3 regions of the Rhizobium sp. CFBP 13644 genome follow, and region 3 is predicted to be linked to each of the others. Evidence: predicted binding sites of a transcription regulator. Region 3 holds the regulator's gene; each other region holds the start of a gene.
What was found. The regulator PhoB, encoded in region 3, activates phosphate uptake and scavenging genes when phosphate is short. The targets are predictions, from matches to a motif close to TGTCATNNANCTGTCAT.

Region 1 (2,263 bases), on a different contig from region 3:
GCGGAAGTTGAGGCGGGCAGCAGCCATGGCCAGCATGCGCGCAAGCTGACCGCCACCGATAATGCCGATGGTCCCGGATTTCCCTTGAAGTTTCGATGTCATTGCGGCGTATCCAGCGGGTATTCTGCAATGGCGGCTGTCTGGCGGGCGCGGTATTCGTCCAGCCGGTCTGCCAGATCTTCGTCAGACAGTGCCAGCACCGCTGCGGCCAGCAGCGCTGCATTGATGGCGCCAGCGCGGCCGATGGCCAGCGTGCCGACGGGAATACCGGCGGGCATCTGCACGATGGAATAGAGGCTATCCTGACCCGACATGGTTTTTGACTGTACGGGAACACCGAAAACCGGCAGCGGCGTCAAGGCGGCTGTCATGCCGGGCAGGTGGGCTGCGCCACCGGCACCTGCGATGATGACCTTGAAACCTTCGTCGCGCGCGCCGCTGGCAAAGCTGAACATGCGCTCTGGCGTGCGATGGGCGGAAATGATGCGCGCTTCATATTCCACATCCAGCGCGTCCAGCGTATCGGCGGCGTTTTTCATGGTTTCCCAGTCAGACTGGCTACCCATGATGATGGCGACGGGCGGTGTTTCTGTGCTCAACGGTGATCTCCGTATCAGGCAATAATATCGGGAATAATCTGGTCTTCGATCTGTGTCATCTTGTCTTTGATAACCAGCTTCTTCTTCTTCATGCGCTGAATGCGCAACGCTTCGCAGTTGGTCTGCATCATGGCGTTGATTGCCGCATCGTAATCTTCGTGTTCCTGGCGAAGTCGCGCAAGCACCAGCCGAACGTCGGCCTGATCCTGATCGGGCATCTCTGTCTTCCCCATTTTAAGACAACCGGACCGCCATCCGGCTATTTTGTTGTCGCTCTTGGTGCCTGTACCATCAAATCACGGTAACGGGAAGTTTCCCTTACAACCAAATTGCCCCATTATGGCCTTCATTTCGCCTTCGACAAGCGCGGCGTTCCATGTCACATTGCTGTCGTAAACCTGAAACTCCTGCGATGGAGCGCGGGAGGTAGGTTCAACAAGGAAGGACGTGCCGCATGACCATTCAGGCTCATATTGCATCGCTGGAAAAGAAACACGGTGCTCTTGAGGAGGAGCTAGAAACCGTATTGGCTTCTCCCTCCTCAGATGATCGGCAGATTGTGGATCTTAAACGCAAGAAACTGCGCCTGAAGGATGAAATGCAGAGGCTGCAAGCCTCCACCAAGCATTAATCGCCTAAAATCTTTGTTGCCTGACGTCAGTATCGTTTACGTCGCAGCCTGAAAGCCCGGCTCTGATTGCTACCGCGATCAGGGCCTTTTGTTTGGCTTACCGTGGCTAGATCGGTAGCCCATCCCACAGAAGCTTCAGCGCCGCCAGGAAGGCCATGGCGTACATCAATGGATAAAAGATCGCCGGCTTCATGTATTTCACCACTTTTGCCCCGGCAAAGGTGGCCACCATGGCAACCGGCAGCAGCATGGCGGATGTCGTGAGGTTTGCGGAGTCAAGCGCGCCTAGCGCAAAATAAGGGATGAGCTTGATCGCATTCATGATGGCGAAGAAGCGAACGCTCATGCCGGTATAGACCTTGGGGTCCAGTTTCAGCGGCAGCACGTAAATCTGGAAGGGCGGGCCGCCTGCATGCGCCACGAAGCTGGCATAGCCCGAAAGGCTGGACCAGATGGTCGCCTTGACGGGGTTCTGGGCTTTGGCCGGTGCTTCCTGCCCGCCGCGCGCGGTGCGATAAGCCTCGAAGAAATAGCGGATGACAAAGATGATGGTGACGCTTGCCACGACAAGGCGCATGGCATCGGCTGAAATCATGCTGGACATCGCCCATCCCAGCGTAATCCCTGCAATCGCCCCCGGCAGCATAAGCAGCAGGGTCTGGCGGTGATTGTATTTGCGCCATGCCATCAGCGCGACCAGATCCATGACCACGAGGATCGGCAAAAAGATGGCCGCGGCCTGAACCGGCGGCACGGCCAGCGCCATCAAAGGCACGCCCATCAATGCCAGCGCACCGCCGAGCCCGCCTTTGGAAAGGCCAACGAGGATGACAGCGGGGATGGCGACGAGAAAAAAATGAAAATCATGCAGCATGGATGAAGGTTGATCCTTTCGCCTGTCCGGTCTATCGGAATTGCTATATGAAAACGAGTGCAGATTGCGCGGGAAGCGTTCTGTCTGCGGAAAATGGAAAAACCGATGTCTGCTCCCAAAAACCGTTGCCGCCTCGTTCTGATCGTGCCTGCGCATGAT
Region 2 (2,263 bases), on a different contig from region 3:
AAGGATGGAGAAAGCGTACTTTTGCTGGCCTATCGCCCTTTTCCGGCGCTGCAACCTTTTGCGGAAACCGGCCCGATCTTCATTCACGCCGAATCATGCGCCCCTGACGAATCGCATGGAATTCTGCCCGCCATGTTGGACAGCCCCGATTACATCATACGCGGCTATAGCCATGACAATCGCATCGTCTATGGGACCGGTGCCGTTACCCAGACAGAGCTGATCACCCAGCGAGCGGAACAACTTCTTGCAAGGGATGACATCGCCTATGTTCATGTCCGCTCAGCCCGCAACAATTGCTATCAATGCCGCATAGACCGCGCCTGAAACGCCACTGCGTGTAATTTTATCCAATATTCTAAAGGGGTCTCAAACCTTCCATGCGAGTTTTGGACAAAAGCAAATGTGGACCCCATGGAATGACCAGCAGTTTAAACATGCAAAATCGCAATGCCGGACGCAGCAAGACACGCATTTACGGAACCGTCCATTATCTAAACCAGACGGCAAGCGGCCGCGTGGTCGATCTTTCGGCCACCGGCATGGCGCTTGAGCTTGAGGGGCCGTTTGCTGCGGCGAAGGGAAGCCGGGTGAAGGTGGAGAGCGAGGATCTCGGTTATATCGAGGGAATCGTGCAGTGGCAGCGCGGAAGCCGCCTGGGGCTTAAACTGGAGCTTTCCACCAACACACTCGCGCAGCTTTCATCCTACTTCCGCTTCTTCCATGATGAGGTGAAGCCGACGCTAGCAGGATAAGCCGGTTTTACCGGATGGTTTAAAATCCGGGACAAGTCATAAGCCTGTCATTTTGATGATGGACTCCTCTTGAATTCATCTTACGCTGCCCTCACCCCACGCAGCCAGGATTTCATCGAGGAGTTTCCATGTCTTCGTTTACAGGCCTTCACCCCATCACGCGACGTTCCCTGCTGGGAGGCATTGCCGCCTCATCAGCCCTTGTGATGCTGCATCCCTTCGCGGCACGCGCACAGGGCAACCAGGCGCATCTGCGCATTATGGAAACGACTGACATCCATGTGCACGTCTTCCCTTATGATTATTACGCCGATAAGCCGAACGACACGCTGGGGCTGGCGCGCACGGCCTCCATCATTGATTCCATTCGTGCAGAAGCTGGTAATTCCATGCTGGTGGATAATGGTGATTTCCTTCAGGGCAACCCGCTCGGCGATTATATTGCCTATGAGCGGGGCATGAAGGCTGGCGACAAGCATCCCGTCATCAACGCCATGAACGTGCTGGGCTATGATTGCGGAACGCTTGGCAATCACGAGTTCAACTACGGCCTCGACTTCATGTTCAACACGCTGGGCGGCGCGGGCTTCCCTTATGTCTGCGCCAATCTCACCAAGGGCCAGCTTGCCTCCGACCCCAAGCAGGACGACCTTTTCTTCAAGCCGTATGTCATCCTCGAAAAGCAGATCAAGGACGGCTCTGGCGCCACAAGCCCGGTCAAGGTCGGCATTATCGGCTTCGTGCCACCGCAAATCATGATGTGGGATGCCAAGAACCTTGAGGGCAAGGCGCAGACCCGCGATATCGTCGATGCTGCCAAGGCCTGGGTGCCTGTCATGAAAGAACAGGGTGCCGATATCATCATCGCGCTGTCGCATTCCGGCATCGATGGCAAGGGTCAGAGCGAGCGCATGGAAAACGCTTCGCTTTATCTCGCGGGGGTCAAAGACATCGATGCCGTCTTCACCGGCCACCAGCATCTCGTCTTTCCCGGCCCCAAGACCTGGGACGGCATTGAGGGTGTTGATCCCGTCAAAGGCACGCTGATGGGCAAGCCCGCCGTCATGGGCGGTTTCTGGGGCTCGCATATGGGCCTCATCGACCTGCTGCTGGAAAAGGACGGCAAGAGCTGGAAGATCGTGGATTTCACCACCGAAGCACGCCCGATCTATCACCGCGATGACAACCGCAAGATCGTCGCAGACGTGAAGGACAAGGCGGAGGTTATCGCTGCCGTGAAGGCCGATCACGAAGCGACGCTGGCCTATGTCCGCCGCGCCGTGGGCAAGAGCACCGCGCCGCTCTATTCCTATTTCGCGCTGGTGGCGGATGATCCATCCGTGCAGATCGTTTCCAATGCCCAGACCTGGTACATCAAGGACATGTTGAAAGACGGGCAGTACAAGGATCTGCCGGTTCTCTCGGCCGCCGCCCCTTTCAAGTCTGGTGGCCGTGGTGGAGCCGACTATTATACGGATGTCCCCGCCGGTGACATCGCCATTAAGAAC
Region 3 (2,263 bases):
AAGTCGATACCCGTATTAAGCAGCCTGGAGATTGCAGGCAGACATCTTGCCGGACTTGTTGTCCCGCTCGAGATCGTAGGAAAGCTTCTGGCCTTCTACGATTTCGCGCATGCCTGCACGCTCAACAGCGGAAATGTGCACGAATGCATCGGCGCCGCCGTTGTCTGGCTGAATGAAGCCGAAGCCCTTGGTGGAGTTAAACCATTTTACTGTGCCTGTGGTCATAATGAACCCTTTCAAAGCATAAGTTATAAGTCACAGAACGTGAGTCCTGTGTGCGGTGTAGCGATTTTTTTGAAAGGAAGGGTTAGTTCAAAGCGCGGTGCTAATCGCGCGGTAACCAAAGCTCAGCAAGCAAAAGATCGATGACCAATACATAGAGCCTTCTGGCCACTGAGTCAAACTTTAAATTACAGAAACTTAAAATCAACACTCAGAAGCTGTGCAGGTCACGCCGGTTGCTGGCGGCTTCTAGCGGCGCTAACGCATTGATATCCATTATGCCAAATGCAAAACACCGCCCCTTTTGGGAGCGGTGCATGAGATTTTGAGACCATACGGGAGACGTTTCAGCCCCGGTGCGTTGGTCAGGCTTCCATGGAATATCCGGCGCCGCGCACGGTACGGATCACATCCTGCATGCTGGAGAAGTTGAGTGCCTTGCGCAGGCGCCCGACATGGACGTCCACCGTGCGCTCATCCACATAGATATCGTGACCCCAGACGCCATCGAGAAGCTGGGAGCGCGAGAAAACGCGGCCGGGTGACACCATGAGGAACTCGAGAAGACGAAACTCGGTTGGTCCAAGCCGCACTTCACGGGCCTTGCGGTGAACACGATGCGTTTCGCGATCCAGCTCGATATCACCGCATTTCAGCACGGAGGACAGAACCTCCGGCCGGGCGCGGCGCAACATTGCCTTAACCCGTGCCATCAGCTCAGGCGTGGAAAACGGCTTGACGACATAGTCATCCGCACCCGTGGCCAAACCACGCACGCGCTCGCTTTCTTCGCCACGTGCCGTCAACATGATGATCGGCAGTCGCTCGGTTTCCGGGCGCATTCTCAGACGACGGCAAAGCTCGATGCCGGAGACGCCTGGAAGCATCCAGTCGAGGATCAGCAGATCCGGCGTGCGTTCCTGCAAGCGGATTTCCGCTTCGTCACCCCGTGGAATGGTATCCACGTCGTAACCTTCGGATTCCAGATTGTAGCGAAGAAGAACGCTCAAGGCTTCTTCATCTTCGACAACTGCGATTTTGGGCACCATGGCTAGAGACTCCGCCAGTCGTTTAGAGAATTCACTCAGTTACGGCACCGAGCGTGTTGGAACTATCGTCCTTCGGGCGTTCGCCTTCAGGCTGGCTGCCAGTGGCCATGTAGTAGATGGTTTCAGCGATGTTGGTCGCGTGGTCACCAATGCGCTCGATGTTCTTGGCGCAGAACAGAAGATGCGTGCAGGTGGTGATGTTGCGCGGATCTTCCATCATGTAGGTCAGCAATTCGCGGAACAGCGATGTGTACATCGCGTCGATTTCCTCGTCACGTTCGCGGATGGCCTGCGCCTTTTCAACCGAACGGGTCGAATAGACATCCAGAACTTCCTTGAGCTGAACCAGAGCAAGCTCGGAGAGATGCTCGATGCCACGGGCCAGCTTGCGTGGAACGCCTGTGCCGGCAACAGCGAGAACGCGCTTGGCTGTGTTCTTGCCAAGGTCGCCAACGCGCTCTAGGTCAGCGGCGATGCGCAGCGTGCCGATAACTTCGCGAAGGTCGGCAGCCATGGGCTGGCGCTTGGCAATGGTCACGATCGCCTTGTCGCCGATTTCGCGCTCGGCGTGATCGAGAATGGTGTCGTCAGAGATGACCTTCTGCGCCAGGGCCGAGTCCGAATTGACCAGCGCACGCACAGCGTCGGCGCACATCTGTTCGGCAAGGCCACCCATTTCGGCGATCCGGCGGGTCAGGAACTTCAGCTCGTCATCATAGGCGGACATGATATGGTTTGGTGTCGGCATGTTCGAATTCTCCAGTTAGATGACGCCACCCGCCAAGCGCTCGAAGGCTCAGGCGGGGTGGCGTGGATGCTATGACACGACAGAGGGCAGGATCAGCCGAAGCGACCCATGATATAGTCCTGTGTGCGCTGGTCATCCGGGTTGGTGAACATCTTGTCGGTATCGTTTTCCTCAACCAGATGGCCGAGGTGGAACATGGCCGTGCGCTGAGACACACGCGCCGCCTGCTGCATGGAGTGCGTCA

Region 1: IFT53_RS05765 (YdcH family protein) is a predicted target of PhoB. The motif match lies at 977-993, and genes of this name have one in related genera.
Region 2: IFT53_RS22550 (bifunctional 2',3'-cyclic-nucleotide 2'-phosphodiesterase/3'-nucleotidase) is a predicted target of PhoB. The motif match lies at 790-806, and genes of this name have one in related genera.

Annotation. Positions count from the first base shown of each region.
Region 1 is NZ_JACYVF010000002.1:152,002-154,264, forward strand. It holds gene IFT53_RS05750 (5-(carboxyamino)imidazole ribonucleotide synthase) at 1-102, opposite strand, end outside; gene purE (5-(carboxyamino)imidazole ribonucleotide mutase) at 99-566, opposite strand; gene IFT53_RS05760 (YdcH family protein) at 614-817, opposite strand; gene IFT53_RS05765 (YdcH family protein) at 1,054-1,230, shown strand; gene IFT53_RS05770 (sulfite exporter TauE/SafE family protein) at 1,337-2,104, opposite strand; gene IFT53_RS05775 (thiamine phosphate synthase) at 2,210-2,263, shown strand, end outside.
Region 2 is NZ_JACYVF010000014.1:46,649-48,911, forward strand. It holds gene IFT53_RS22540 (DUF1203 domain-containing protein) at 1-327, shown strand, start outside; gene IFT53_RS22545 (PilZ domain-containing protein) at 420-755, shown strand; gene IFT53_RS22550 (bifunctional 2',3'-cyclic-nucleotide 2'-phosphodiesterase/3'-nucleotidase) at 884-2,263, shown strand, end outside.
Region 3 is NZ_JACYVF010000001.1:708,242-710,504, forward strand. It holds gene IFT53_RS03340 (cold-shock protein) at 16-225, opposite strand; gene phoB (phosphate regulon transcriptional regulator PhoB) at 588-1,271, opposite strand; gene phoU (phosphate signaling complex protein PhoU) at 1,303-2,019, opposite strand; gene pstB (phosphate ABC transporter ATP-binding protein PstB) at 2,112-2,263, opposite strand, start outside.